4 regions of the Klebsiella sp. F11 genome follow, and region 3 is predicted to be linked to each of the others. Evidence: predicted binding sites of a transcription regulator. Region 3 holds the regulator's gene; each other region holds the start of a gene.
What was found. Region 3 encodes sigma-54, which starts transcription at its own class of promoters, with help from an activator protein. Its sites were predicted from a motif close to GTTGGCACANNTTTCGCTNT; they were not measured.
Positions count from the first base shown of each region.

Region 1: a site for sigma-54 is predicted at 4,854-4,873, ahead of glnK (P-II family nitrogen regulator). Genes of this name have one in related genera too.
Region 2: a site for sigma-54 is predicted at 5,045-5,064, ahead of glnA (glutamate--ammonia ligase). Genes of this name have one in related genera too.
Region 4: a site for sigma-54 is predicted at 3,369-3,388, ahead of norV (anaerobic nitric oxide reductase flavorubredoxin). Genes of this name have one in related genera too.

Region 1 covers NZ_CM160060.1:4,325,904-4,333,342, reverse strand. The annotation lists gene AC1M2H_RS21365 (PLP-dependent cysteine synthase family protein) at 1-522, opposite strand, end outside; gene AC1M2H_RS21360 (Lrp/AsnC family transcriptional regulator) at 638-1,096, shown strand; gene AC1M2H_RS21355 (SmdA family multidrug ABC transporter permease/ATP-binding protein) at 1,139-2,911, shown strand; gene AC1M2H_RS21350 (SmdB family multidrug efflux ABC transporter permease/ATP-binding protein) at 2,904-4,682, shown strand; gene glnK (P-II family nitrogen regulator) at 4,925-5,263, shown strand; gene amtB (ammonium transporter AmtB) at 5,297-6,586, shown strand; gene tesB (acyl-CoA thioesterase II) at 6,651-7,439, opposite strand, start outside.
Region 2 covers NZ_CM160060.1:5,587,232-5,594,670, reverse strand. The annotation lists gene hemN (oxygen-independent coproporphyrinogen III oxidase) at 1-821, shown strand, start outside; gene glnG (nitrogen regulation protein NR(I)) at 892-2,301, opposite strand; gene glnL (nitrogen regulation protein NR(II)) at 2,310-3,359, opposite strand; gene glnA (glutamate--ammonia ligase) at 3,547-4,956, opposite strand; gene typA (ribosome-dependent GTPase TypA) at 5,337-7,160, shown strand; gene yihX (glucose-1-phosphatase) at 7,295-7,439, shown strand, end outside.
Region 3 covers NZ_CM160060.1:524,964-532,402, reverse strand. The annotation lists gene lptC (LPS export ABC transporter periplasmic protein LptC) at 1-192, shown strand, start outside; gene lptA (lipopolysaccharide ABC transporter substrate-binding protein LptA) at 161-706, shown strand; gene lptB (LPS export ABC transporter ATP-binding protein) at 713-1,438, shown strand; gene rpoN (RNA polymerase factor sigma-54) at 1,486-2,919, shown strand; gene hpf (ribosome hibernation promoting factor) at 2,942-3,229, shown strand; gene ptsN (PTS IIA-like nitrogen regulatory protein PtsN) at 3,303-3,791, shown strand; gene rapZ (RNase adapter RapZ) at 3,837-4,691, shown strand; gene npr (PTS phosphocarrier protein NPr) at 4,688-4,960, shown strand; gene mtgA (monofunctional biosynthetic peptidoglycan transglycosylase) at 5,021-5,746, opposite strand; gene elbB (isoprenoid biosynthesis glyoxalase ElbB) at 5,743-6,396, opposite strand; gene arcB (aerobic respiration two-component sensor histidine kinase ArcB) at 6,631-7,439, opposite strand, start outside.
Region 4 covers NZ_CM160060.1:1,219,425-1,226,863, forward strand. The annotation lists gene AC1M2H_RS06105 (hypothetical protein) at 29-259, opposite strand; gene norW (NADH:flavorubredoxin reductase NorW) at 741-1,874, opposite strand; gene norV (anaerobic nitric oxide reductase flavorubredoxin) at 1,871-3,322, opposite strand; gene norR (nitric oxide reductase transcriptional regulator NorR) at 3,510-5,054, shown strand; gene gutQ (arabinose-5-phosphate isomerase GutQ) at 5,017-5,982, opposite strand; gene srlR (glucitol operon DNA-binding transcriptional repressor SrlR) at 5,975-6,748, opposite strand; gene gutM (transcriptional regulator GutM) at 6,817-7,176, opposite strand; gene srlD (sorbitol-6-phosphate dehydrogenase) at 7,242-7,439, opposite strand, start outside.

The DNA of each region.
Region 1 (7,439 bases), 1.9 Mb from region 3:
ATGGGTCATCTGGCGGAAGATGCTGTCGGCAATGTTATTGTTTCCTCGCCAGTCGGTCGCCCGCTCGGCAAAGGTAAACTGGTCCATATAGTGGCCGTTCAGCTCGCGGGCCAGGGTTTCGGACGCGGCATAGATTTCGCAGGCGCTGTTCACGAAATGGCAGCGGCCGCCGTAAAACTCGATCTGTTCGATTTTGCGCTTCGCCGTACAGGAGGGCATCACGGCAATAAACGGCAGGCCCAGCAGGCGGGCGAAGTAGGCTTCGGACACCGCGGTTGAGCCGGAAGAGGACTCGATAATCGTCGTCCCCTCTTTGATCCAGCCGTTGCACAGACCATAAAGGAAGAGCGAGCGCGCGAGGCGGTGCTTCAGGCTGCCGGTGGGATGGGTACTTTCATCCTTCAGATAGATCTGGATCCCCGGGAAGCCGGGCAGCGCAAGGCGAATAAGGTGCGTGTCGGCGGATCGCTGATAGTCGGCGTTGATTTCGCTAATGGCGTGTTTTACCCAGGCGCTGTTCATCTTTATTTCCTGTTTGTCATTTTGTGCCCAGCTTAAAGGAAGTCGAAGGAAAAATTGTTGCTATTTAGCCTTTGAATTACAATGAAAGTAGTAAATTTTTCTCTCGTGGTGAGCTATGTTAGATAAAATTGACCGTAAGCTGCTTTCTTTACTGCAAACGGACTGCACCCTTTCTTTGCAGGCGCTGGCTGATGCCGTTAATCTGACCACCACGCCCTGCTGGAAACGGCTGAAGCGGCTGGAAGATGAAGGTATCCTGCGCGAGCGGGTCGCGCTGCTCGACGCAGAAAAACTCGGTCTCGGCCTGACGGCCTTCGTGCTGATTAAGACCCAGCACCACAGCAGCGACTGGTACTGCCGCTTCGTGAGCGAGGTGACGCAAATGGCGGAAGTTCTCGGCTTCTGGCGCATGGCGGGGGAGTATGATTACCTGCTGCGGGTGCAGGTCGCGGATATGAAACGCTACGACGATTTTTATAAACGACTGGTGAACAGCGTTCCGGGGCTCTCCGATGTGACTTCGAGTTTCGCCATGGAACAGATAAAATACACCACGGCCTTACCGATTGATTAACGGCGTTTGCCGCGACGATTTATACACTCAGGATTTAACTGCTTGCGATTATTTGCTCAACTTAGCTGGTACTTCCGCCGGGAGTGGCGCCGTTATCTCGGCGCTATTGCTCTACTGGCCATTATCGCCGTCCTACAGCTGATCCCGCCTAAGGTGGTGGGGGTTGTGGTTGATGGCGTCACCAAAGAACATTACACCGCGGAAAAGGTGTGGATGTGGATTGGCGTGCTGGTACTGATCGCGATAATGGTTTACCTGCTGCGCTACGTCTGGCGCGTGCTGTTGTTTGGCGCCTCCTATCAGCTGGCCGTCGAGCTGCGGGAAGATTTCTATCGCCAGCTGAGCCGCCAGCATCCGGCCTTCTACCTGCGCCATCGCACCGGCGACCTGATCGCCCGCGCCACCAACGACGTTGACCGGGTGGTCTTCGCGGCCGGGGAGGGCGTGCTGACGCTGGTGGATTCGCTGGTGATGGGCTGCGCGGTGCTGATCGTGATGTCGACGCAAATCAGCTGGCAGCTGACGCTGCTGGCGCTGCTGCCGATGCCGGTGATGGCGCTGGTGATTAAGCGCAACGGCGATGCCCTGCACGAGCGTTTTCGCGTGGCGCAGGCGGCGTTCTCAAGCCTCAACGATCGAACCCAGGAAAGCCTGACCAGCATCCGCATGATTAAAGCCTTTGGCCTGGAAGATCGGCAGTCGGCGCAGTTCGCGGCCGACGCGGAGGATACCGGTAAGAAAAATATGCGCGTGGCGCGTATCGATGCGCGCTTTGATCCGACGATCTATATCGCCATCGGGACCGCCAATCTGCTGGCGATCGGCGGCGGGAGCTGGATGGTGCTGCAGGGCAGCATGACGCTGGGTCAGCTCACCAGCTTTGTGATGTATCTGGGGCTGATGATTTGGCCGATGCTGGCGCTGGCGTGGATGTTTAATATCGTCGAGCGCGGCAGCGCGGCCTATAGCCGAATTCGCACGATGCTGGAGGAAGCGCCGGCAGTCAACGACGGTAGCGAAACGGCGCCGGAAGGGCGCGGAACGCTGAGCGTCGCCGTGCGTGAGTTTATCTATCCGCAGGCCAGCAAAGCGTCGCTGGAAAAGGTCAATTTTGTGCTGCAGCCGGGGCAAATGCTCGGCATCTGCGGGCCAACCGGCTCGGGGAAAAGCACGATTCTGGCGCTGATACAGCGCCACTTCGACGTCACCCAGGGGGATATTCGTTTCCATGATATTCCACTCACCCGGCTACAGCTGGACGGCTGGCGCGGTCGGCTGGCGGTGGTCAATCAGACGCCGTTCCTGTTTTCCGACACCGTGGCAAATAACATCGCGCTCGGCAGGCCCGAGGCGACGGCCGAACAAATTGAGCGAGTGGCGCGCCTTGCCAGCGTTCACGAGGATATTCTGCGCCTGCCTCAGGGCTACGAGACCGAGGTGGGCGAACGCGGCGTGATGCTCTCCGGTGGGCAGAAACAGCGCATTTCCATCGCCCGCGCGCTGCTGCTGGAGGCGGAAATCCTGATTCTTGACGATGCCCTGTCGGCGGTTGATGGCCGTACGGAGCACCAGATACTGTATAACCTGCGGCAGTGGGGAGAGGGCCGGACGGTGATTATCAGCGCCCACCGGCTATCGGCATTGACGGAAGCCAGCGAAATTCTGGTCCTGCAGCACGGCCATATTGCCCAGCGCGGCCGCCATGAGGTGCTGGCAGCGCAGCCGGGCTGGTATCGCGATATGTACCGCTATCAGCAGCTGGAGGCGGCGCTGGATGACGCCCCTCATGAACTTGAGGAGGCTGCCGATGCGTAGTTTTACCGAACTCTGGCCAACCTTAAAACGCCTGTTGACCTACGGCTCGCCGTGGCGCCGACCGCTGCTGATTGCGGTGGGAATGATGTGGGTTGCTGCGGCGGCTGAAGTCAGCGGCCCGCTGTTGATCAGCTATTTCATCGACAATATGGTGGCGAAGAATTCGCTGCCGCTGAAGCTGGTTAGCGGTCTCGCAGTGGCCTATATCGGCCTGCAGATCCTCGCGGCGACGCTGCACTACAACCAGTCGCTGCTGTTTAACCGCGCCGCCGTCGGCGTCGTTCAGCAGCTGCGTAGCGACGTGATGGACGCGGCGCTGCGCCAGCCGCTGAGCGAATTCGATACTCAGCCGGTTGGGCAGCTTATCTCCCGGGTGACTAACGACACCGAGGTGATCCGCGATCTCTACGTCACCGTGGTGGCGACGGTACTGCGCAGCGCGGCGCTGATTGGCGCAATGCTGGTGGCGATGTTCAGCCTCGACTGGCGCATGGCGCTGGTGGCGCTGGCGATTTTCCCGGCGGTGCTAATCGTCATGATGATCTATCAGCGCTACAGCACGCCTATCGTCCGGCGGGTGCGCGCCTGGCTGGCGGACATCAACGACGGCTTTAATGAAGTGATTAACGGCATGGGCGTTATCCAGCAGTTCCGCCAGCAGGCGCGGTTCGGCGAGCGGATGCGCGAGGCCAGCTATGCCCACTATCTGGCGCGCATGCAAACCCTGCGTCTCGACGGCTTCCTGCTGCGCCCGCTGCTCAGCCTCTTCTCGACGCTGGTGCTATGTGGGCTGCTGATGCTCTTTGGCTTCAGCGCCACGGAAACCATTGAGGTTGGGGTGCTGTACGCCTTTATCAGCTATCTCGGTCGGCTGAACGAGCCGCTGATTGAACTGACCACGCAGCAGTCGATGCTGCAGCAGGCGGTGGTGGCCGGCGAGCGGGTCTTCGAGCTGATGGATCGGCCGCGCCAGGCATGGGGACAGGACGATGCGCCGCTGCGCAGCGGGACGGTATCAATTGAGAATCTCTCATTTGCCTACCGCGGCGATCGGCTGGTGCTGCAGGATATCAATCTGGACATTCCGTCCCGCAGCTTTGTGGCGCTGGTGGGCCACACCGGCAGCGGTAAAAGTACGCTCGCCAGCCTGATGATGGGCTACTACCCGCTGAGCAAAGGCGAGATCCGTATTGACGGCCGCCCGCTCTCCTCTTTAAGCCACGGCGCATTACGCCAGGGCGTCGCGATGGTGCAGCAGGATCCGGTGGTGCTGGCCGATACCTTCTACGCCAACGTCACTCTCGGCCGTGATATCAGCGAGGCGCAGGTCTGGGACGCGCTGGAAGCCGTACAGCTGGCGGAGCTGGCGCGCGGCATGGAGGGAGGACTCTATACCCAGCTGGGCGAACAGGGCAACAATCTCTCGGTGGGGCAGAAACAGCTGCTGGCGCTGGCGAGGGTGCTGGTTGATACGCCGCAGATACTGATTCTTGACGAGGCTACGGCGAATATCGACTCCGGCACCGAACAGGCTATCCAGCAGGCGCTGGCGAGGGTTCGTCAGAACACCACGCTGATTGTGATTGCCCACCGCCTGTCGACGATAGTCGAAGCGGATACGATTCTGGTGCTCCATCGCGGCCAGGCCGTTGAGCGTGGAAACCATCAGCAGCTGCTGGCGGAAAAAGGGCGCTACTGGCAGATGTATCAGCTGCAGCTGGCCGGCGAAGAGCTGGCGGCCAGCTCACAGGAAGAGTCTCTTATTGCCTGATGCACTATAAGCAGGCAGCGATCCTGCGGCGATATCGCATGGTGCAAAAATGCAACCTTTTATGCACTGAAATGGTGCGCTTTTAGGCGCCGCCGGGCGCTTTCCTCCTCGCTCCCGGGTCGTTTCTCTCTTTTCCTTATCAAAAGGGCCGCTTTGCGGTCCTTTTTCATTTCTGGCATAGCCTTTGCTTTATTCCCTGAGTGTTAGCTGCTGCCATTACGAATTCTGATCGGAGGGGACTTATGAAGCTGGTTACCGTGGTAATCAAACCGTTTAAACTGGAAGACGTTCGCGAAGCGTTATCTTCCATCGGCATTCAGGGCCTTACGGTCACTGAAGTGAAAGGGTTTGGCCGCCAGAAAGGCCATGCTGAGCTGTACCGTGGCGCCGAATATAGCGTTAACTTTTTGCCGAAGGTAAAAATTGACGTCGCGATTGCCGACGATCAGCTTGATGAGGTCGTCGACGTCATCAGTAAAGCGGCATACACCGGAAAAATTGGCGATGGCAAAATTTTCGTCGCCGAGCTGCAGCGTGTTATTCGCATCCGCACCGGCGAAGCCGACGAAGCGGCACTGTAACGTCCAGACCACACAGTGATGGGGATTGAGAAGATGAAAATAGCAACAACAATGAAAACAGGTCTGGGTGCGCTGGCGCTTCTCCCGGGATTGGCCATGGCCGCACCGGCGGTGGCGGATAAGGCCGATAACGCCTTTATGATGATCTGCACCGCGCTGGTGCTGTTTATGACGATTCCGGGCATCGCGCTGTTTTACGGCGGCCTGATTCGCGGCAAAAACGTGCTCTCCATGCTGACTCAGGTGATTGTCACCTTTGCGCTGGTGTGCATTCTGTGGGTGGTTTACGGCTATACCCTGGCGTTCAGCACCGGCGGCAGCTTCTTCGGTGACTTCAACTGGGTAATGCTGAAAAATATTGAGCTGAAAGCGCTGATGGGCTCCTTCTATCAGTACATCCATGTCGCTTTCCAGGGCTCGTTCGCCTGTATCACCGTGGCGCTGATCGTCGGCGCGCTGGCGGAGCGTATTCGCTTCTCCGCGGTGCTGATTTTTGTGGTGGTATGGATGACGCTCTCCTATGTGCCGATTGCGCATATGGTGTGGGGCGGCGGTCTGCTGGCGACGCACGGCGCGCTGGATTTTGCCGGCGGCACCGTTGTGCACATCAACGCGGCCGTTGCCGGGCTGGTGGGCGCCTATATGATGGGCAAACGCGTCGGCTTTGGCAAAGAAGCGTTCAAACCGCATAACCTGCCGATGGTCTTCACCGGTACCGCGATTCTGTATGTAGGCTGGTTTGGCTTCAACGCCGGCTCTGCGAGCGCGGCAAACGAAATTTCTGCCCTGGCCTTCGTGAACACCGTTGTGGCGACCGCCGCCGCGATCCTGGCCTGGACCTTCGGCGAGTGGACTACCCGCGGTAAACCGTCGCTGTTAGGCGCTTGTTCCGGGGCGATTGCCGGCCTGGTTGGCATTACGCCGGCATGTGGCTACGTCGGGATTGGCGGCGCGCTGATTGTAGGTCTGGCGTCCGGCCTTGCGGGTCTGTGGGGCGTAACGGTACTGAAACGCTGGCTGCGCGTTGACGACCCGTGCGATGTGTTCGGCGTGCATGGCGTCTGCGGCATCATCGGCTGTATTCTGACCGGTATCTTTGCCGCCACCTCGCTGGGCGGCGTCGGTTACGCAGAAGGGGTGACTATGGGCCATCAGCTGCTGGTACAGCTGGAAAGCGTCGCCATCACCATCGTCTGGTCCGGCATCGTCGCCTGGATCGGCTATAAAGTTGCGGATATGACCGTCGGTCTGCGCGTACCGGAAGAGCAGGAGCGCGAAGGTCTGGACGTCAACAGCCACGGCGAAAACGCCTACAACGCCTGATCTTTGTGTTATCTCCAGTAGTAGCAAAGCCTCCCTCGGGAGGCTTTTTTTATGCCGTTACGCTCTATGCATTGCGGTTGCGCATAACGCCTTCCTGCACCGTCGAGGCCACCAGGATGCCGTCCTGGGTGTAGAACTCGCCGCGCACGAATCCCCTGGCGCTGGAGGCTGAGGTGCTCTCAACGCTATACAGCAGCCACTCATTAACGTTGAACGGGCGATGGAACCACATCGAGTGATCGATCGTGGCAACCTGCATTCCGGGCTCAAGGAAGCCCACGCCGTGCGGCTGCAGCGCGACCGGCAGGAAGTTAAAGTCCGAGGCGTAGCCCAGCAGGTATTGGTGGATGCGGATATCCTGCGGAACGGGGCCGTTGGCGCGGATCCATACCTGGCGGGTCGGTTCTGCCGCGTGGCCCTTTAGCGGGTTATGGAATTCAACCGGGCGGATCTCAAGGGGCTTATCGCAGAGGAACTTCTCTTTGACCTGCGGCGGCAGCAGGTGCGCCAGCTTACGAGCAATATCGGTCTCGGAAGGCAGAGAGTCCGGCGCCGGGGCCGCTGGCATCTTTTTTTGGTGCTCGTAGCCCGGCTCCGGGGCCTGGAAAGAGGCGGTCATATAGAAGATGGGCTTGCCGTTTTGAATCGCGGCCACCCGGCGCGCGCTGAAGCTGTTGCCGTCGCGCAGGACTTCGACATCATAAATAATCGGCTTTTGGCTATCGCCAGGGCGCAGGAAGTAGCTGTGGAAAGAGTGGACCAGACGCTCGGCAGGCACGGTTTCTTTCGCCGCGTACAGCGCCTGGCCGACGACCTGGCCGCCAAAAACCTGACGCAGTCCCAGATCTTCGCT
Region 2 (7,439 bases), 600 kb from region 3:
AGCAGGATGAAGCCTTTATCTTTGCTCTGCTCAACCATGCGCGTGAGATTGGCTTTACCTCGACCAATATCGATCTGATTTATGGTCTGCCAAAGCAAACGCCGGAAAGTTTTGCCTTTACGCTCCGGAAGGTGGCCGAACTCAACCCCGATCGCCTGAGCGTATTTAACTATGCACATCTGCCCACGCTCTTTGCCGCGCAGCGTAAAATCAAAGAAGCTGACCTGCCAACGGCGGAACAGAAGCTGGATATCCTGCAGGAGACGATTGGCTCCCTTACCGATGCCGGCTACCAGTTTATCGGTATGGATCACTTTGCGCGCCCGGACGACGAGCTGGCGATTGCTCAGCGTGAAGGCGTCCTGCACCGCAACTTCCAGGGCTACACCACGCAGGGCGGCACCGACCTGTTGGGGATGGGCGTTTCCGCAATCAGCATGATTGGCGACTGCTACGCGCAGAACCAGAAAGAGCTGAAGCAGTACTATCAGCAGGTTGATGACATCGGAAACGGCCTGTGGCGCGGCATTGTGTTGACCCGCGATGACTGCATCCGCCGGGACGCGATCAAATCGCTGATCTGTAATTTCCGTCTCGATTTTTCTGCCGTCGCCGCGCAGTGGGAGATCGATTGTCAGCACTATTTTGCCGAAGACCTGCAGCTGCTCGCGCCGCTGGCGAAAGATGGGCTGGTGGACGTCGATGAAAAAGGGATTGAGGTGACGCCGAAAGGACGGCTGCTGATCCGCAACGTCTGCATGTGCTTTGATACCTATCTGCGCCAGAAAGCGCGGATGCAGCAGTTCTCACGGGTGATTTAAGCAAAACCCCGGCGGCGCATAGCCAGCCGGGGCGATAAAGCGGCTGGCCGCTCGGCCAGCGCGAACCGCGTTATTCCATTCCCAGCTCTTTCAGCTTGCGGGTTAGGGTGTTGCGTCCCCATCCCAGCAGGCGTGCGGCCTCCTGCTTGTGCCCCTGGGTATGGCGCAGGGCGGTGGTCAGCAGCGTCCGCTCCATTTCCGGCTGAGCCTCAGAGAGCAGGTTTTGATGACCGGATCGCAGGGCGCGATCGGCCCACTGTCCCAGCAGCGTCGCCCAGCTATCCGGCTGTATATGCGTTGGGCTGTCCGGCACCGAGGTTTCAAACAGCTCGCCGGGGAGATCCTGGGTCAGAACTTCCTGACCGGCGGCCATCACCGTCAGCCAGCGGCAGGTATTTTCGAGCTGGCGCACGTTACCGGGCCAGGCCAGGCGGGTGAGCGCCGTTTCCGTTTCCGGGTGCAGCAGCTTCGCCTCAACGCCAAGTTCGCGCGCCGCAACCTGCAGGAAGTGGCGCGCCAGGCGCGGAATATCCTCCCGCCGCTCGCGCAGCGGCGGCAGATGGACGCGAATCACGTTCAGACGGTGGAACAGGTCCTCACGGAATTTTCCCTCCTGGACGCGCTGTTCGAGGTTTTGGTGGGTCGCGGCAATAATCCTGACGTCCACCTTCACCGGCGCATAGCCGCCAACGCGATAGAACTGACCGTCGGCCAGCACGCGCAGCAGGCGCGTCTGCACGTCCAGCGGCATGTCGCCAATTTCATCGAGAAACAGCGTGCCACCATCGGCCTGCTCAAAGCGGCCCTGGCGCACGGTATTGGCGCCGGTAAACGCCCCTTTCTCGTGACCGAACAGCTCGGACTCGATCAAATCTTTTGGGATTGCGGCCATATTCAGGGCGATAAACGGCGCCTTTACCCGCGGGCTGTGGCGGTGCAGAGCGTGGGCGACCAGCTCCTTACCGGTACCGGATTCACCGTTGATCAGCACGCTAATGGACGATCGCGACAGGCGGCCGATAATGCGAAAGACATCCTGCATCGCCGGCGCTTCGCCGATGATATCGGCCGTCGGACTGTTTATCGGCGCATTTCGCGGTTGCTGCTGCTCCTGATAGTGGCTGATAGCGCGGTCAACCAGCGCCACGGCTTCGTCAATATCAAACGGTTTCGGCAGATAATCAAAGGCGCCCTGCTGGTAGGCGCTTACTGCGGCATCCAGATCCGAATGCGCGGTCATTATGATGACCGGAAGCATCGGATGGCGCTGCTTAATTTGTTTCAGCAGCGCGAGCCCATCCATCCCCGGCATCCGAATATCAGACAGCAGTACATCCGGGGTTTTGGTGGTCAGTGCATCAAGCACCTCGTTGCCGCTTTCAAACGTTGTACAACTCAAGCCTGCCCCGGTGAGCGCGCGTTCAAGCACCCAACGGATGGAGCTATCGTCATCAACGATCCAGGCTATCCCTCGTTGCATAAACACCTCTACTTCCGAATAGGCAGGAACACCGAGAATTCGGTATGCCCTGGCCAACTGGTAAATTCAATTTTGCCGGAGTGTCGATCGATGAGACTGCGGGCAATGGAAAGCCCCAGACCGGTACCGCCTTCGCGACCGCTAACCATGGGATAAAAAAGCGTATCCTGTAAATGGGACGGAATTCCCGGGCCGTCGTCTTCAACATCGATGCGCGCGGCGAGACGGTAGCGCTCGCCATGCAGCGTCAGCTGAAAGGCGGTACGGGTGCGCAGAATTATCTCTCCGCCTTCTGGCCCCAGCGCCTGCAGCGCATTGCGCACGATATTCAGCAGGACCTGTTCGATTTGGTCCGGGTCGTGCGCCAGCTCCGGCAGGCTAGGGTCGTAATCACGGGTAAGCTTGACGTTATCCGGCAGCTCCATAGAAACCAGCTTCACCACCCGCTCAGCGACTTTATGGATGCTTTCGGTAACGTGCATTCCGGGATGCTGCGGTCCCAGCAGGCGATCGACCAGGTTTCTCAGGCGATCGGCCTGCTCAATGATGACGTTGGTGTATTCCACCAGCGCCGGATCGGGTAACGCCTTGCTCAGCAGCTGCGCTGCGCCCCGCAGGCCGCCCAAAGGGTTCTTAATTTCGTGGGCCAGGCCGCGGACTAAATCACGCGCCGCGATTTGCTGCGCGTGCTGCAGCTGCTCCTGGCTCAAACGCCGCTGGTTATCCATTGGCGCCATCTCCAGCAGGATTTGCCCTTCAGGCAGGCGCTGGGCGGTTAAGGACAGGATATGCGAGCGGCCATCGATCACCAGGGTGACTTCGTTATCGGTAAAGCCCTGGCCCGCCTGCAGGCTCTCCTGCATCAGACCGATATTCAGCGAAAAGTAGCTCAACAGCTCGGGGAGCGGCGTGCCGTATAGTTTACGTGAACTTTGCGCCAGCAGCTGCTGCGCCGCCGGGTTCGCGTAATGCACCGCCAGGTCGTCATCGACCAATAAGATGCTGTTGATTAAAGAGTTAAGGATCTGCCCAGCATCGGGCTGAGTGCCTGTTGCCATCTGACAGTCTCCTGAAAAGAGTGCACTATTCTAGTGCAGTATAGCTTTTTATAAGTAAAAAGCGCATAAGATCAGCATGTTGGTGGAGAAAAAAGCCCATCCTGAGATGGGCTGAAAGTTTCCACGGCAACAAAATATCCCTGGTACCCCACGCCACAACACGGAATACCGAGGATTTACAGCAAAATTAAACGCTGTAGTACAGCTCGAACTCTACCGGGTGCGGAGTCATACGTACGCGGTCGTTCTCTTCCGTACGCAGGGCTATGTAGGCATCGATAGCGTCGTTGGTGAATACGCCGCCTGCGGTCAGGAACTCACGGTCCGCGTCCAGCGCGTTCAGTGCTTCTTCCAGAGAGCCGGCAACCTGTGGGATCTCTTTCGCTTCTTCCGGCGGCAGGTCATACAGGTTTTTGTCCATCGCTTCGCCCGGATGGATTTTGTTCTTGATACCGTCAAGACCAGCCATCAGCAGCGCAGCGAAGCACAGGTACGGGTTGGCAGCCGGGTCCGGGAAGCGCACTTCGATACGACGCGCTTTCGGAGAGGTGACCACCGGAATACGGATAGAGGCGGAACGGTTACGCGCAGAGTAGGCCAGCATAACCGGCGCTTCGTAACCCGGGACCAGACGCTTGTAGGAGTTGGTGGTCGGGTTAGCCAGGGCGTTAATTGCTTTAGCGTGTTTGATGACGCCACCGATGTAGAACAGCGCTTGCTCAGACAGGCCCGCATATTTGTCGCCAGAGAACAGGTTTACGCCGTTCTTGGACAGGGACATGTGGCAGTGCATACCGGAACCGTTATCGCCAAACATTGGTTTTGGCATAAAGGTCGCAGTTTTACCGAAGCGGTGAGCAACGTTATGCACAACGTATTTGTAGATCTGAATTTCGTCCGCTTTTTTGGTCATGGTGTTGAAGCGGGTCGCGATTTCGTTCTGACCGGCAGTCGCGACTTCGTGGTGGTGAGCTTCAACAACCAGGCCCATCTCTTCCAGGATCATACACATGGTAGAGCGGATGTCCTGAGATGAGTCAACCGGCGGAACCGGGAAGTAACCGCCTTTCACGCCCGGACGGTGACCTTTGTTGCCGCCTTCATATTTAGTGGCGGAGTTCCATGCGCCTTCGATATCGTCGATAGCCACGTGGGAACCGGAGATAGAAGCGCCAAAACGGACGTCATCGAACAGGAAGAACTCTGGCTCTGGCCCGAAGAGGACGGTGTCTGCCAGACCGGTAGAACGCAGATACTCTTCAGCGCGTTTCGCGATGGAGCGCGGGTCACGATCGTAGCCCTGCAGGGTGCCTGGTTCCAGGATATCACAGCGAATGATCAGCGTCGGTTCTTCGTAGAACGGGTCGATCAGCGCGGTGGTCGCATCCGGCATCAGAACCATGTCAGATTCGTTAATACCTTTCCAGCCACCAATCGAGGAGCCATCAAACATTTTGCCTTCTTCGAAGAATTCGGCATTAACCTGATGAGAAGGAATTGTGACGTGCTGTTCTTTACCTTTGGTATCGGTGAAGCGCAGATCGACAAACTTCACTTCGTGCTCGTTCAGCATCGTCAAAACGTGTTCAGCGGACATACTTAAACTCTCCCGGATTGGTCATTGTCGTCGTGGTAACGAAAACTTTTTTTACTACTTAAAGTGGCGTTGTTGCCTTAAAATAGATAAAGCGAAATCTGTGCCAACTTTTAAATGCTATGTAAAACGCTGTATCATGCGCACCATAGTGCAAAAGAACTGCACCATGATGGGAATAATGCACCAAAATAGTGCCTCAATGTGAACGTTGGGCACTATTTTGGTGCAATTTTTATTGCGGTGCCCTTTTATCGCTCCGTGAAAGCGATCACAAAGAAACTCTGCAATACTTGTTTGCGGAGGATGTTTGTGATCCTGTTCAGTCCTTCGCTTATTACGTGTACAATAACGCGCTATTTCTAATGCCTGAGGCAAAGTTTGTGATCGAAAATCTGCGTAACATCGCCATCATCGCGCACGTTGACCATGGTAAAACTACCCTGGTTGACAAGCTGCTCCAGCAATCCGGTACGTTCGATGCACGTGCCGAAACACAAGAGCGTGTGATGGACTCCAACGATTTGGAGAAAGAGCGTGGGATTACCATCCTCGCGAAAAACACCGCAATCAAATGGAATGATTACCGTATCAACATCGTTGATACCCCTGGGCACGCCGACTTCGGAGGTGAAGTTGAGCGTGTTATGTCCATGGTCGATTCCGTGCTGCTGGTGGTTGATGCCTTTGACGGCCCAATGCCGCAAACGCGCTTCGTCACCAAGAAAGCTTTTGCCCACGGCCTGAAGCCGATCGTGGTTATCAACAAGGTTGACCGTCCGGGCGCGCGCCCTGACTGGGTTGTCGATCAGGTCTTCGATCTGTTCGTAAACCTCGACGCTACCGATGAGCAGCTGGACTTCCCGATCGTTTATGCCTCCGCGCTGAACGGTATCGCGGGTCTGGACCACGAAGATATGGCGGAAGACATGACTCCGCTGTATCAGGCGATCGTTGACCACGTTCCGGCGCCGAACGTCGATCTGGACGGTACGCTGCAGATGCAGATCTCCCAGCTGGACTACAACAACTATGTTGGCGTTATCGGCATCGGCCGCATCAAACGCGGCAAAGTGAAGCCGAACCAGCAGGTCACTATCATCGATAGCGAAGGCAAAACTCGTAACGGTAAAGTCGGTAAAGTGCTGACCCATCTGGGTCTGGAACGTATCGACAGCGACATCGCCGAAGCGGGCGATATCATCGCGATCACCGGCCTGGGCGAGCTGAACATCTCCGACACCATCTGCGATCCGCAGAATGTTGAAGCGCTGCCGGCGCTGTCCGTTGATGAGCCGACCGTTACCATGTTCTTCAACGTCAACACCTCTCCGTTCTGCGGTAAAGAAGGGAAGTATGTGACCTCTCGTCAGATTCTCGACCGTCTGAACAAAGAGCTGGTCCACAACGTGGCCCTGCGCGTTGAAGAAACCGAAGACGCTGACGCATTCCGCGTTTCCGGCCGCGGTGAGCTGCACCTGTCCGTACTGATTGAAAATATGCGTCGTGAAGGTTTCGAGATGGCGGTTTCCCGTCCGAAAGTTATCTTCCGCGAAATCGACGGGCGCAAGCAAGAGCCGTTCGAAAACGTCACGCTGGATGTTGAAGAGCAGCATCAGGGTTCCGTGATGCAGGCGCTGGGCGAGCGTAAAGGCGATCTGAAAAACATGAATCCAGACGGTAAAGGCCGCGTACGTCTTGACTACGTGATCCCAAGCCGTGGTCTGATCGGCTTCCGTTCTGAGTTCATGACCATGACTTCCGGTACCGGTCTGCTGTACTCCACCTTCAGCCACTACGACGACGTTCGTGCGGGTGAAGTTGGTCAGCGTAACAACGGCGTACTGATCTCCAACGGTCAGGGTAAAGCGGTTGCTTTCGCCCTGTTCAGCCTGCAGGATCGCGGTAAGCTGTTCCTGGGTCACGGTGCAGAAGTGTACGAAGGCCAGATCATCGGTATTCACAGCCGTTCTAACGACCTGACCGTAAACTGCCTGACCGGTAAGAAACTGACCAACATGCGTGCGTCCGGTACTGACGAAGCCACGGTTCTGGTTCCGCCGATCAAGATGACCCTGGAGCAGGCTCTGGAGTTCATCGATGACGACGAACTGGTAGAAGTGACTCCGCAGTCTATCCGTATCCGTAAACGTCACCTGACCGAGAACGATCGTAAACGCGCCATGCGCGGTGCGAAAGAAGACTAATTCTCGCCGTCCGTTGATACCTAAACCCCGCCTTAATGGCGGGGTTTCTTTTTGGGCTGCAAAGCCCCCATCTCATAGTCAAACCTCGCCTTTCCCGCTACAGTTAATTTTCCACGGTGCAAAAGGAGAGGGCCATGCTCTATATCTTTGATTTAGGTAATGTGATTGTCGACATCGACTTCAACCGGGTACTCGGGACGTGGAGTGATTTAAGCCGCATTCCGCTTGCGACGCTGAAGCAGCACTTCACCATGGGTGAGGCGTTTCGCCAGCACGAGC
Region 3 (7,439 bases):
ATTACGACGGATAACGCCCAGATAAACCTGGTAACGCAGGATGTTACCTCCGATGACATGGTGACGTTGTACGGGACAACATTTAATTCCAGTGGCCTAAAAATGCGCGGCAACCTGCGCAGCAAAAATGCCGAGCTGATTGAAAAGGTTAGAACCTCTTATGAAATTCAGAACAAACAAACTCAGCCTTAAAATTGCGCTCGCCAGCGCCATACTGGCCGTCAGCCTGCCGGCACTGGCAAAGACCGGCGACACCGATCAGCCGATTCATATCGAATCCGATCAGCAGTCGCTGGATATGCAGGGCAATGTTGTCACCTTTACCGGTAATGTCGTCGTGACCCAGGGCACCATCAAGATCAATGCCGATAAGGTCGTGGTCACGCGCCCCGGCGGCGAGCGGGGTAAAGAGGTGATCGACGGCTACGGCAATCCGGCAACCTTCTTCCAGATGCAGGATAACGGCAAGCCGGTTAAAGGCCGCGCGTCGAAAATGCATTATGAACTGCAAAATGACTTCGTCGTGCTGACCGGCAATGCGCATCTGGAACAGATCGATAGCAATATCCAGGGAGACAAAATCACCTATCTGGTGAAAGAGCAGAAAATGCAGGCGTTCAGCAACAAAGGCGGGCGCGTGACTACGGTTCTGGTTCCTTCGCAGCTGCAGGACAAAGGCACCGCTCAGCCAAAGAAAGGTAAGTAATTCGTTATGGCAACATTAACTGCAAAGAATCTCGCCAAAGCTTATAAAGGCCGCCGCGTGGTGGAAGACGTCAGTCTGACCGTCAACTCCGGTGAGATTGTCGGCCTGCTCGGCCCGAACGGCGCCGGCAAAACCACCACCTTCTACATGGTAGTCGGCATTGTCCCGCGCGATGCCGGTAATATTATCATCGACGATGAAGACATCAGCCTGCTGCCGCTGCACGCGCGCGCGCGCCGGGGCATCGGCTACCTGCCGCAGGAGGCCTCGATTTTCCGTCGTCTGAGCGTCTACGACAACCTGATGGCGGTGCTGCAGATCCGTGACGATCTGAGCAGCGAACAGCGCGAGGATCGCGCGAAAGAGCTGATGGAAGAGTTTCACATCGAGCACCTGCGCGACAGCCTCGGTCAGGCGCTTTCCGGCGGTGAACGCCGCCGCGTTGAAATTGCCCGCGCGCTGGCCGCCAACCCTAAATTTATCCTTCTGGATGAACCCTTTGCCGGCGTTGACCCCATTTCGGTTATCGATATCAAACGCATCATCGAGCATCTGCGCGACAGCGGTCTTGGCGTGCTGATCACCGACCATAACGTCAGGGAAACCCTGGCGGTCTGCGAACGGGCTTATATCGTCAGCCAGGGGCATCTCATTGCTCACGGCACCCCACAGCAAATCCTTGAAGACGAGCAGGTTAAGCGCGTGTATCTTGGGGAAGACTTCAGACTCTGATAGGGTAGAAGTTACAGACGTTTTAGCCGGAGATATTAGCCCTGAATATGAAGCAAGGTTTGCAATTAAGGCTAAGCCAACAGCTTGCCATGACGCCGCAACTGCAGCAGGCCATTCGTTTACTGCAGCTGTCCACGTTAGAACTCCAGCAGGAACTCCAGCAGGCGCTGGAGAGCAATCCATTGCTTGAGCAAACCGATCTTCACGATGAGGTAGAAACCAAAGAGGTCGAGGACCGCGAATCGCTGGATACCGTAGACGCTCTTGAACAAAAAGATATGCCGGAGGAGCTGCCGCTCGACGCCAGCTGGGATGAGATCTACACCGCCGGCACGCCGTCGGGCAACGGCGTCGATTACCAGGACGACGAGCTGCCTATCTATCAAGGCGAAACGACCCAGAGCCTGCAGGATTACCTGATGTGGCAGGTGGAGCTGACGCCGTTCACCGATACCGACCGCGCGATCGCCACCTCGATCGTCGATGCCGTTGATGACACCGGTTACCTCACTATTCGCCTGGAAGATATTGTCGAGAGCATCGGCGATGACGAAATCAGCCTCGAAGAAGTGGAAGCGGTACTCAAGCGCATCCAGCGTTTCGACCCGGTTGGCGTGGCGGCAAAAGATCTGCGCGACTGCCTGCTGGTTCAGCTTTCCCAATACGCCAAAGAGACGCCGTGGCTGGAAGAAGCCCGGCTTATCATCAGCGATCATCTCGACCTGCTCGCCAACCACGACTTTCGCTCTCTGATGCGCGTTACGCGGCTGAAAGAGGAGGTGCTGAAAGAAGCGGTTAATCTGATCCAGTCGTTAGATCCGCGCCCGGGTCAATCGATCCAAACTAATGAACCGGAATACGTGATCCCCGATGTGCTGGTGCGCAAGGTCAGCGATCGCTGGGTGGTAGAACTCAATTCCGATAGCATCCCGCGCCTGAAAATTAACCAGCACTACGCCGCAATGGGCAACAGCACGCGCAACGACGCGGACAGCCAGTTTATCCGCAGTAACCTGCAGGAAGCCCGCTGGCTGATAAAAAGCCTGGAAAGCCGCAACGATACGCTGCTGCGCGTCAGCCGCTGCATCGTCGAACAGCAGCAGGCCTTCTTTGAGCAGGGCGAAGAGTTTATGAAGCCGATGGTGCTGGCGGATATCGCTCAGGCCGTCGAAATGCATGAATCGACGATTTCCCGCGTGACCACGCAAAAGTACCTGCACAGCCCGCGCGGAATTTTTGAACTGAAGTATTTCTTCTCCAGCCACGTGAATACCGAAGGCGGCGGCGAGGCATCGTCGACCGCCATTCGCGCGCTGGTGAAGAAGCTAATCGCCGCGGAGAACCCCGCGAAGCCGTTGAGTGACAGTAAGCTCACCACCATCCTGTCCGAACAGGGTATCATGGTGGCGCGCCGCACCGTCGCTAAGTACCGAGAGTCTTTATCCATTCCGCCGTCTAACCAGCGTAAGCAGCTGGTGTGACCCAACCGATAAGGAAGACACTATGCAGCTCAACATTACAGGACACAACGTCGAAATCACCCCGGCACTGCGCGAATTCGTCAACGCGAAGTTCAGCAAGCTGGAGCAGTTTTTCGACAGGATCAATCAGGTCTATATTGTGTTAAAAGTAGAGAAGGTGACGCAAATTGCGGACGCCAATCTGCATGTCAACGGTGGCGAAATCCATGCCAGTGCGGAAGGGCAGGATATGTATGCCGCTATCGATGGCCTCATCGATAAGCTGGCACGACAGTTAACAAAACATAAAGATAAACTAAAACAACACTAATTGTCCGGGCGACCGCCCCTGCCAGCCGCCGGATAGTGTCGGCAGCTGGCAGAGAGCGAGCTCAGGTGAAATTATGATGAACAACGATTCCGCTCTACAACTGAGCAATGTCCTTAACCAGGAATGCACCCGCAGCCAGGTTCACTGCCAGAGCAAGAAGCGCGCGCTGGAGATCATCAGCGAGCTGGCGGCAAAGCAGCTAGGTCTGCCCTCCCAGGTGGTATTCGAAGCGATCCTCACCCGTGAGAAAATGGGCAGTACCGGAATTGGCAACGGCATCGCCATTCCGCACGGCAAGCTTGAAGAGGATACGCTGCGCGCCGTTGGCGTTTTTGTGCAGCTGGAGACGCCGATCGCCTTTGATGCGATCGACAACCAGCCTGTCGATCTGCTATTTGCGCTTCTGGTGCCGGCCGATCAGACAAAAACCCATCTGCATACGCTGTCGCTGGTGGCAAAACGGCTGGCGGATAAAACGATTTGCCGCCGCCTGCGCGCCGCGCAAAGCGACGAAGAGCTGTATGAGATTATCACCGAAGCAGGAAGCAGCGATGACGCATAACGGGAGCGATTGCCTCCCCTTTATCGTACTGAGGAGAAACGGTACATGGTACTGATGATCGTCAGCGGCCGCTCAGGATCGGGGAAATCCGTCGCCCTGCGGGCGCTGGAAGATATGGGCTTCTACTGCGTAGATAACCTGCCGGTAGTGCTGCTGCCCGAACTGGCGAGATCGCTGGCCGACAGAAACATTTCCGCCGCCGTCAGCATCGACGTGCGCAACATGCCGGAGTCGCCGGAAATCTTCGAACAGGCGATGAAGAACCTGCCTGAGGCGTTTTCTCCTCAGCTGCTGTTCCTTGATGCCGATCGCAATACGCTGATTCGTCGCTACAGCGACACGCGCCGCCTGCACCCGCTGTCGAGTAAAAACCTCTCCCTTGAGAGCGCAATCGACGAAGAGAGCGCGCTGCTGGAGCCGCTGCGCTCCCGCGCCGACCTTATCGTCGACACCTCAGAAATGTCGGTGCACGAGCTGGCAGAAATGCTGCGTACGCGCCTGCTGGGCAAACGCGAGCGCGAGCTGACCATGGTCTTTGAGTCCTTTGGCTTTAAGCACGGCATTCCGATCGACGCCGACTACGTCTTCGACGTGCGCTTCCTGCCTAACCCGCACTGGGACCCCAAGCTGCGGCCGATGACCGGCCTCGATAAGCCCGTCGCCGCCTTCCTCGACCGGCATACGGAAGTTCACAACTTTATTTACCAGACCCGCAGCTATCTTGAGCTATGGTTACCCATGCTGGAGACCAATAACCGCAGCTATCTGACGGTCGCTATCGGTTGTACCGGCGGTAAACATCGTTCGGTCTATATCGCCGAACAACTGGCTGACTACTTCCGCTCGCGCGGTAAGAACGTGCAGTCGCGTCACCGGACGCTGGAAAAACGCAAATCATGACCGTAAAGCAGAGCGTTGAGATCACCAACAAGCTGGGCATGCACGCGCGCCCGGCGATGAAGCTGTTCGAGCTGATGCAAAATTTCGATGCTGAAGTGCTGCTGCGCAACGATGAAGGCACGGAGGCGGAAGCCAATAGCGTGATTGCTCTGCTGATGCTCGACTCCGCGAAGGGTCGGCAAATTGAGATTGAGGCCAGCGGTCCGCAGGAAGTCGAAGCGCTGGCCGCGGTTATTGCGCTGTTTAACGCCGGTTTTGACGAAGACTAGCGCCGGGGTTATTCCCCCGGTCGCGCGATGCTTACCGGGGTACCACAACCGCCGACACCATTAATACAGCCTGTTCTCCCGCATAAACCCTTCCCCGCCGAGCTGCCGCATCTGGCGTAAGATCCACGCCTGCCTGCTGCGAACATAGCCCGACGGCGCATCCGCGCGAAAGCGGATCGGATTAGGCAACACGGCGGCCAGCAGCGCCGCCTCCGCCGGCGTTAACTGGCTCGCCGGCTTGTGGAAGTAGCGCTGCGACGCGGCTTCAACGCCAAACGTCCCCTCGCCAAATTCGGCGATATTCAGATACACGGTGAGGATGCGTTTTTTACTCCATACCGTTTCAATCCCGACCGTCAGTCCGGCCTCCAGCCCTTTGCGCAGCCAGCTGCGCCCATCCCATAAAAACAGGTTTTTGGCCGTCTGCTGCGACAGGGTCGAGGCGCCGCGCACGCGGTTTTCATGGCGCTCATTGTGCGCCAGCGCTTTTTCAATCGCCGGCACGTCAAAGCCCCAGTGGTCGGGGAATTTTTGATCCTCAGCCGCCATCACCGCCAGCCCCATCCACGGCGATATCTCATCCATCCCCACCCAATCGGAGTGGGCGACATAGTGAAAATTGCCGCTCAGCCAGGCGCCAACCTGCCGTTCCAGCATTACCGCCGAGAAGGGCACCGGCAGTACGCTAAACAGCGCGATGCCGCCGCCCCAGAAGACGGCAGCCACCAGCAACACGCGCAGCAGCCCACGCTTTACCATCCGCAGCGGCGAAAAGCGGGTCTTCATGCCGTGAGAACCAGCACGCGCGCCACCAGTTTCTCAATCCCGCTCGCCGCTTCGGCGATATTCTGCGCCAGCATATAGGCCGGCGTGGTGACAACTTTATTCTCTTCATCAACCACAATGTCATCCACCGGACAGGGCACATGCTCGGCCCCCATATCCTCCAGCGCTTCGGCGGTGTCCAGATCGGTGCCAATGGTAACCCGCAGCGGGGCGGGCAGGATTTTTGGCAGCAGCGCCGGCGCGATGCAGATAAAGCCCAGCGGTTTAGCGGCCCGATGCATGGCCTGCGTCAGCGCCTTCAGCTCGTCGTCAACGCGACATTCACCGCCCTGCGAAGCAAAGCTGCTGAGATTTTTCGCGGCGCCAAATCCGCCGGGAACAATCAGCGCATCGAGATCATCAGCCCGGGCGGCGGACAGAGGCTGGATCTCACCGCGGGCGATACGCGCGGCTTCAATCAGCACGTTGCGGCTTTCGGGCAGAAGCTCGCCGGTCAGATGGTTGATAACATCCGTTTGCGCCTTATCAGGCGCAAAGCACACCGCCTGGGCGCCGCCACGGGCAATCGCCAGCAGGGTAATCACCGCCTCATGAATTTCCGTGCCGTCATAGACACCGCAGCCGCTTAATACGACACCTATCTTTTTCATCACCCCTGCTCCTTAGTGCAAATTCGCTGAAGCCAGTCAAAAATTTTGATTTACCCGCATTGCTTCACACATTTGACTGATTCATGTAACAAATAATTTAAGGTTTGCTATCTTAATCAGCGAGCAAACCAAATCCTCAGGTTGTGCCCTGTAAAAAATATCTCTAAAAATTGTGGCGCAACGACTGGTTCCCTGGTGTTGGCGCAGTGTTCGCGCACCCCGGTTTATCCGGGGTCATTTTTTATCTGCCGCCGCAACCCACGCCTTCAGCACCGCCGCATCGTTCTGCCACTCCGATTTCATCTCTTCAACCCATTCACCAACGTTATCTGACCACGCGGGCAGATCCGGGGTCTGAATCTGCTGTCCAAGCTGCTGAATATGGCGCAGGCCGATTGAGCCCGCAGCGCCCTTAATCTTATGGCCCTCATCGACAATCCCTTTCTGGTCGCGGGCGGTCAGGTTGGACTCCAGCACCGCCAGATAGCCAGGCATCATCTTCTCGAAAACCGCCAGCCCGTCGCTGATAAGCTTCGGCCCCACCAGCTCGATGTACTGTTCCAGCATCGGAATATCCAGCACCGACGCCGATTTAGCCGCATCAGCGGCCGGCGCCTCATCTTCGTCGTCTTCCGGCGAATCCCAGAACTTTTTAATAATTGCGGTGAGCGCCGGGACCGACAGCGGTTTACTCAGCACATCATCCATGCCGGCGTCCAGGTACTCTTTTTTGTCCTTCAGGACGTTAGCCGTCAGCGCCACCAGCGGCGGCAGCTCGTCGGCGGCATATTGCTGCTTGAGCTGACGGGAAATGTCCAGCCCGGTCATATCCGGCAGCTGAATATCCAGCAGCACCAGGTCATATTCACCGGGTTCGAACATCTCCAGCGCGGCCTTACCGGTCATCGCCACGTCGACGCTGTTGCCCAGCTTTTCCAGCACCGAGCGGGCGACAATCACGTTCAGCTCAATATCCTCGACCAGCAGCACGTTCAGCGCCGGGAGCGGCATTTCATCGTCCGCCAGGGTGTCTTCGACTTCCT
Region 4 (7,439 bases), 690 kb from region 3:
TCTATCCAGCTGTACCTGCCTGTGGCATCTATCTCAGTAAGACCTGAATCAGCTGAACGAAGATATACACCGTCGCTGCCGCTTGTATTGCCCGGAACCCCCATCTCAGATAGCGCCATTGATGGCGCTCCCTGGCATCAGCTGCTTCAATAGCGGGGTCAGAATTTTTTATTTTCCTGGCCCTGGTCCGGAATTCATCGATTACCCACAGGATGAGAATAAAGATGATGAGGGTTTTCTGAAGAATGGGATTATCCACAAAGAGTAACTCCGGCCTGCTCGCTGATAAAGGCAGAATAGATGAACCTCCTTCACTTAGCCATTACTATATGTAGGGGTAAAATTAATTTTCATCCTGAAGGATTTTGCGGTGATTCTGTCCATGGCAGGGGAGCGTAAGTCTGCTGGGTACTCTTCACCTTTCACACACGTCTTTTGGCGTTAGCCCATTCACTTTGCGAAACCAGGGAGCAATGGACGCAATTGGTTGGGCATTGTTACCAGATAAACATTTCTCATAATAAGCTGGCCTGGCTAAGGCGCTCTGACAAACAAGTCGATAGCCCAAAAGGAAGCAGGGGCGCAGATAGCATTCTGGCCGTATACGATGGTGATGGTGTTGAGAGAGGGGCCGGATATACAAACGCAATATACCCCCGTTACACAACTAAAGAGAGGGGTTGTATAACGGGGGGATCCATACACGGGCAAGGCGTTGACGTCGCGACCCGGGAAAGCGCTTAGCTCACCAGCTGCTTGAGCAGGGCAAAGGCCTCTTTCATTCGGTCTTCGCTGACCACAAAGGCGCGCAGCCGGTTTTCCGCATCCACGCCTTTAGCCACCAGGCCGTCGTTGGCGGCCACGATATTCCACGTCAGGTCTTCGCGCCGCGTATCTCCGGCCAGATGCAGCGGGAGATCCGGGGTTTTCACCTTCACCAGCATCGGCGGCAGCTTCAGCTCGCCCGGCTGCTCCAGCAGATTTTTGCTCAGGCACATGGCGCTGAGCAAAATAGGCTGCAGGAACGGCAGCACCATGCCGTTAATTTCGGCGCAGTCGCCGAGGGCAAAAATTGCCGGATGGCTGCTGCGCAGGCGGCTATCGACCACCACGCCGCGGTTAATCTCAAGGCCTGCCCGACGCGCCAGGGCGGTTTCCGGGCGCAGGCCGGCGGCGGCAACAACCGCGTCCACGGTCACGCTGCGCTGGCGGTCGACGGTTACGCGGATGCCGTCGGCGGTTTGCTCCAGCCCTTCGAGCTGGGTTTTCAGCATCAGGTGCACGCCCATGTCGGTTAATCGATGCTGCAGGCGGCTGCTGGCCTCTGGCGGCATCAGCGCCGACAGCACGCTGGCGGAATTGTCGACCACCGTCACCGCTTTGCCGGCGCGGCAGAAATCCATCGCCAGCTCGCAGCCAATCAGCCCGCCGCCGACGATCAGCACGCGGCGCGCGTTGTGGAGCCGGGTTTGGGCGGCGCCGTACTCCCGCTGGCTGTTGAGAGTGAGCATCAGCTCGCGGCCCGGCACCGGCGGAATAAACGGCGCGGCGCCGGTCGCCAGCACCAGCTTGTCATAGCGCCACTCGCGATCCTGGCTTTTGACCACTTTGCCCTCGGCGTCGATATCGCTCACCCAGGTATGCGGGAACAGGCGCAGATTATACTGTTCGGCAAACTCCCCGGCGGTTTGCAGGGTCAGATCCTCGGCGCTCTGACCGCGGCTGATGACGTGGCTGAGATCCGGTTTGTTGTACTCATCCATGCTGTCGGCGGCGATCAGCGTCAGCGGGATCTGCGGGTCCTGCTTACGAATATTTTTTACCAGCTGGCGGGCCGCGAAGCCCGAGCCGATGATGACGATGCCATCACTCATTTTGCCTCCGTTGCCAGAACGTCAAAGACATCTTTGCCGAGAGAGCACTCAGGGCACAGGAAGTTATCCGGCACGTCGCTCCACGGGGTGCCAGGCTGGACGTCCTGGTTCGGTTCGCCTTTCGCCGGATCGTAGATCCACTGGCACACGCTGCACTGCATTGACGGGCCGAGGTCGGCCGCTGCCGCCGCGGCGCAGGCGCAGTCGCTCTGTTCAGCCGACGTTTTTTTATCAGCGCTGGCCGGCAGCGGGGAGAGGGCCCACTGGCGGGCGATTTCGCGGCCGTGCTCGCGGCAAATTTCCAGCGCATCCAGGTCCGGGCGCCATTTCGCCTTCAGGCTCAGGGACATTTCAAAACTGGCATCCTGCAGGCGGGTAGAGAGGCGGTCAACCGCGCCGCCGCTCCAGCCGTGGGAGCCAAAGGCGCTGGCGCGCTTGTTGCGAAAACGCAGGCCGGTCATCTCCTCCACCAGGCCGGCGATTTTCGGCATCATGACGTTGTTCATGGTCGAGGTGCCCACCAGCACGCCTTTTGAGCGGAAGACGTTGGTGAGAATTTCGTTTTTGTCGCTGCGGGCGACATTAAAGATTTTCACCGCCACGCGCGGGTCGATGTCGGTGATGCCCTGGGCGATCGCGTCGGCCATCATGCGGGTGTTGTTGGACATGGTGTCGTAGAAAATGGTGATGCGATCTTCCTGATAATCCGCCGCCCATTTCAGATACAGCTCGACGATTTGCGTCGGGTTATCGCGCCATACCACGCCGTGGGAAGTGGCAATCATATCCACCGGCAGGTTGAACCCGAGGATTTCGGTAATTTTCGGCGTCACCAGGCGGCTGAACGGCGTCAGGATATTGGCGTAGTAGCGCTGGCACTGCTCGAACAGCTCGGTCTGATCCACTTCGTCGTTGAACAGGTGCTCGTCGCAGTAGTGCTGGCCGAAGGCGTCGTTGCTGAACAGCACCGCGTCGCCGGTCATATAGGTCATCATGCTGTCCGGCCAGTGCAGCATCGGGGTTTCCACGAAGATCAGCTGCTTACCGTTGCCGAGATCGAGGCTGTCGCCGGTTTTCACCACGTTAAAGTTCCACTCCGGGTGATGGTGGTGGCCGGTGATGGAGTCGATGGCGTTGGCGGTGCAGTAAATCGGGGTGTCCGGGATCGAGTTCATCAGCTCGGTCAGCGCCCCGGCGTGGTCCTCTTCCGCATGGTTAATTACGATGTAGTCGATATCGGCGAGGTCGATTTCGCCGCGCAGGTTCTGTACGAACTCGCGGCTGAATTTATGATCCACGGTATCGATCAGGACGTTCTTTTCTTCGCGAATGAGATAGCTGTTGTAGCTGCTGCCGCGCAGCGTTTTATATTCGGTTCCGTGGAAATCGCGCACTTCCCAGTCGCGTTGGCCAACCCAATGAATGTTATTTTTAACCAGAATAGACATAGCAACCTCAATTAATTCAGCGTTTTCAAAATAAGATGTTTTGCTTATATCAAGTTGCGTGCCAACTTTTTAATCTATTGATTTTGTTTGTTTTGTTATTTTTGATTAAAAACGTTGATGTCAAAATGACAATGGTTAAAATAGTCGTTATGACTATTGTGATTGTCAAAATGACAGCGAGGCGGCAATGAGCTTTTCCGTAGAGGCGCTGGCGAAAATCGCCATTGATTTGCAAAGCGATATCGGCCACGCCGACCGCTTCTCGCGGCTGATTGCCACCCTGCGGCAGATCCTCGGCTGCGATGCCTCGGCGCTGCTGCGCTATGAGGCGCATCAGTTTGTGCCGCTGGCCATCGACGGCCTCGCCCACGACGTGCTGGGGCGGCGCTTTTCCCTCGAAGGGCATCCGCGTTTAGAGGCCATCGCCCGCGCCGGCGACGTGGTGCGCTTCCCGGCGGATAGCGACCTGCCGGACCCGTATGACGGGCTGATCCCCGGTCAGGAAAGCCTCAAGGTTCACGCCTGCGTAGGGCTGCCGCTGTTTGCCGGGCAGACGCTGATCGGCGCGCTGACCCTCGACGGCATGGACGCCGACCGCTTTGACAGCTTCAGCGATGAGGAGCTGCGGCTGATTGCCGCGCTGGTGGCGGGGGCGCTCAACAACGCGTTGCTGATCGCCCGCCTGGAGAACCAGAACGTGCTGCCGGAGCCGAGCGCGAGCTACCCGGCCGCCGAACGGCAGGAGATTATCGGCCTTTCGGCGCCGATGCTGCAGCTGAAAAAGGAGATTGATATCGTCGCGGCGTCGGATCTCAACGTGCTGATTGACGGTGAAACCGGCACCGGCAAGGAGCTGGTGGCGAAAGCCGTGCATCAGGGCTCGCCGCGCGCCGCCAATCCGCTGGTCTATCTTAACTGCGCGGCGCTGCCGGAAAGCGTGGCCGAGAGCGAGCTGTTCGGCCACGTCAAAGGGGCGTTTACCGGGGCCATCAGCAACCGCAGCGGCAAGTTTGAAATGGCCGATAACGGCACGCTGTTCCTCGATGAGATCGGCGAACTGTCGCTGGCGCTGCAGGCAAAGCTACTGCGGGTACTGCAGTATGGCGACATTCAGCGCGTCGGGGACGATCGCAGCCTGCGGGTGGACGTGCGGGTGCTGGCGGCCACCAACCGCGACCTGCGTCAGGAGGTGGTCGAAGGGCGCTTTCGCGCCGATCTCTATCACCGGCTGAGCGTCTTTCCGCTGTCGGTGCCGGCGCTGCGCGAGCGGGATCAGGACGTGGTGCTGCTGGCGGGCTATTTCTGCGAGCAGTGCCGCCTGCGGATGGGGCTGGGGCAGGTGGTGTTAAGCGGCGCCGCGCGGGCAAGGCTGGGCGCCTGGTCGTGGCCGGGCAACGTCCGCGAGCTGGAGCATGCGATTCATCGCGCGGTGGTGCTGGCGCGGGCAACCCAGGCGGGGGACGAAATCGTGCTGGAGCCGCAGCACTTTCAGTTTGCCGGCGACGCGCCGAACCCGGCGAACGCCGCGCCGCTGGCGCCGACGCAGACTATAAACCTGCGCGAGGCGACGGAGGCCTTCCAGCGCGAGGCGATCGCCAGGGCGCTGGCGGAGAATAACCGCAGCTGGGCGGCGGCGGCCCGGGCGCTGGCGCTGGACGTCGCCAACCTGCATCGGCTGGCGAAGCGTCTGGGGCTTAAAGAATCCCGGCCTGATAAAAGTTCTGCAGGTTAATCGCGCCGACCAGCTGGCCGCTCTCGTCCACCACCGGGGCGGCGCTGATTTTGTGCTTCATCAGGCGCTCCCTGGCTTCAATCGCGCGGCTCTCGGCCTGCAGCGTCACGCCGCTGCGGGTCATCGCCCGGCTGACGGTATCCTCGAGGGTGCCGCCGCCCACCAGCCAGCGGCGCAGGTCGCCGTCGGTGAATACGCCCTCGACGCGGTTTTGCGCATCGCATACCGCTACCAACCCCAGCCCGGTGCGGCTGAGTTCGAGCATGGCGGTCATCACGCTGGCGGCGACGTCAACGCGCGGCACGTCATCGTCGCGGCGCATCAGGTGATGGACCTTATTCAGCAGTCGCGCGCCGAGCGCGCCGGCCGGATGCGAGCGGGCAAAATCTTCTTCGTTGAAGCCGCGGGCCTGCATCACCGCCATCGCCAGCGCGTCGCCGAGCATCAGGGTGTTGACGGTGCTGGAGGTCGGGGCGAGATGCATCGGGCAGGCTTCGCGCTCTACGGCGATATCCAGCACCGCCCTGGCCGCCAGCGCCAGCGGGGATTTCGATTTGCCGGTCATCGCCAGCAGGGGAATCGATTTTTCCTCCAGCCGGGGCACGATCAGGTCGAGCTCCTTCGCCCCGCCGGAATAGGAGATAAAGAGCATCACGTCGCGGCTATCGAGCATCCCCAGATCGCCGTGCAGCGCCTCCGCCGGGTGGACAAAAAACGCCGGCGTACCGGTGCTGGCAAAGGTGGCGGCCAGCTTTTTGCCGATATGGCCCGATTTACCGATGCCGGAAACAATCAGTTTGCCTTCGCAGTGGATGATGGTTTCCGCCGCGCGGATGAAGTCGTCGCCCAGGCGCTCGGGCAGGCGGCTCGCCTCCTGGAGCTCCAGCAGCAGGGTCTGGCGTCCGGCTTCTAACAGAAAGTTACTCATGATCTTCTCCAGTAATAATAACTTTGATGCCTTGCTCTTCCAGCGCCCGCTGGAACGTCGGGTCGATGCCGGCATCGGTAATCAGCATATCCACGCTTTCAAGACCGCAGACGATGTTCGGGCTCTTGCGGCCAAACTTCGACGAGTCAGCCATCAGGATCACCTCCCGGGCGGCGTTGCACATCGCTTTACTGACGGTATACACCTCGTTGAAGGTGGTGACGCCGGCGTTGAGGTCGATGCCGTCGGTCCCCATAAACAGCTTATCGAAGCTGAACTGCTCGAAGGCATTCTCCGCCAGCTGTCCGTGAAAGGACGCCGATTTCTTGCGAAAGGTGCCGCCGGGCATCAGGATCGTTTGTTCGTTATCGAGCTCAGAGAGGGCGTTGACGATATGCAGGCTGTTGGTCATGACCGTGATGTTATTGAAGCGGCTGAGCAGGGGCACCATCTGCAGCACCGTGCTGCCGGCGTCGAGGATGATCGAGTCGCCGTCGTGGATGAAGCGCACGGCGGCTTCGGCGATGCGCGCTTTCTTGGCGGTATTGATCAGCGTTTTATGATCGATAGGCGGGTCGCTTTCGTCTTTATTCAACACCACTCCGCCGTAGGTGCGAATAACGGTGCCGGCGTGTTCGAGGGTAACCAGATCCTTGCGGATCGTCGTGCCGGTGGTATCGAAGTGTTGCGCCAGCTCTTCGACCGAGCATTTACCCTGCGACTGCAGATGCTCAAGAATAGCTGCCTGTCGCTGACGTGGTTTCATAGCGGTTATATCCTGCGTTTAAAGTTTCGATATGATAATTTCGCAAGATATTTACTTTTACAACGAAATTATACATGTTTCGGTTTAAGCGCTAATGATAGTGCATTCCGACAGAGCGAATCATGGGGGAAGATCATATCTGGCCGCAATTCCTGCAAAAGTTTGCCTTCAAGCGCCGGGATTTGCTGCGGACGGGCGAAGACGGTCAGGCCCTTCATCAGCAGCGTGCCGCTGACGCGGTCGTGTTCATCAACCGCGATGGCGACGATGGCCCGCGGCTTGAAGCGGCCCGCCGAGCGCCCGACGCCGACGCGCCCCTGCAGACAGAGTTTATCAAACGCGCGGTTAAAGCGGCGGATCTGCCAGCCGCCGAAGGCGAGCTGGGCGATCCAGGCGATAGCGGCGACGGTAATCAATGCGCTAACCATGAACATTTCCTTAAGGCGTGGTATCGGGAAGAACCCGGACCGCGGCGCGATCCGGGAGCCGGCGGTTAAAACATCACCTGGCCGCCGGTGACGTTGATGGACTGCCCGGTGCAGTAGGAGGCCTGCGGGCTGGCGTAAAACATCAGCACGTTAAGCACGTCCTGATAGTCGCAGCCGCGCTTGAGCGGAACCTTGTCGATGTAGTACTGCTCGACCTGATCTTCGGCGATACCGAGCTTGTGGGCGTACTGCGGCAGCAGCGA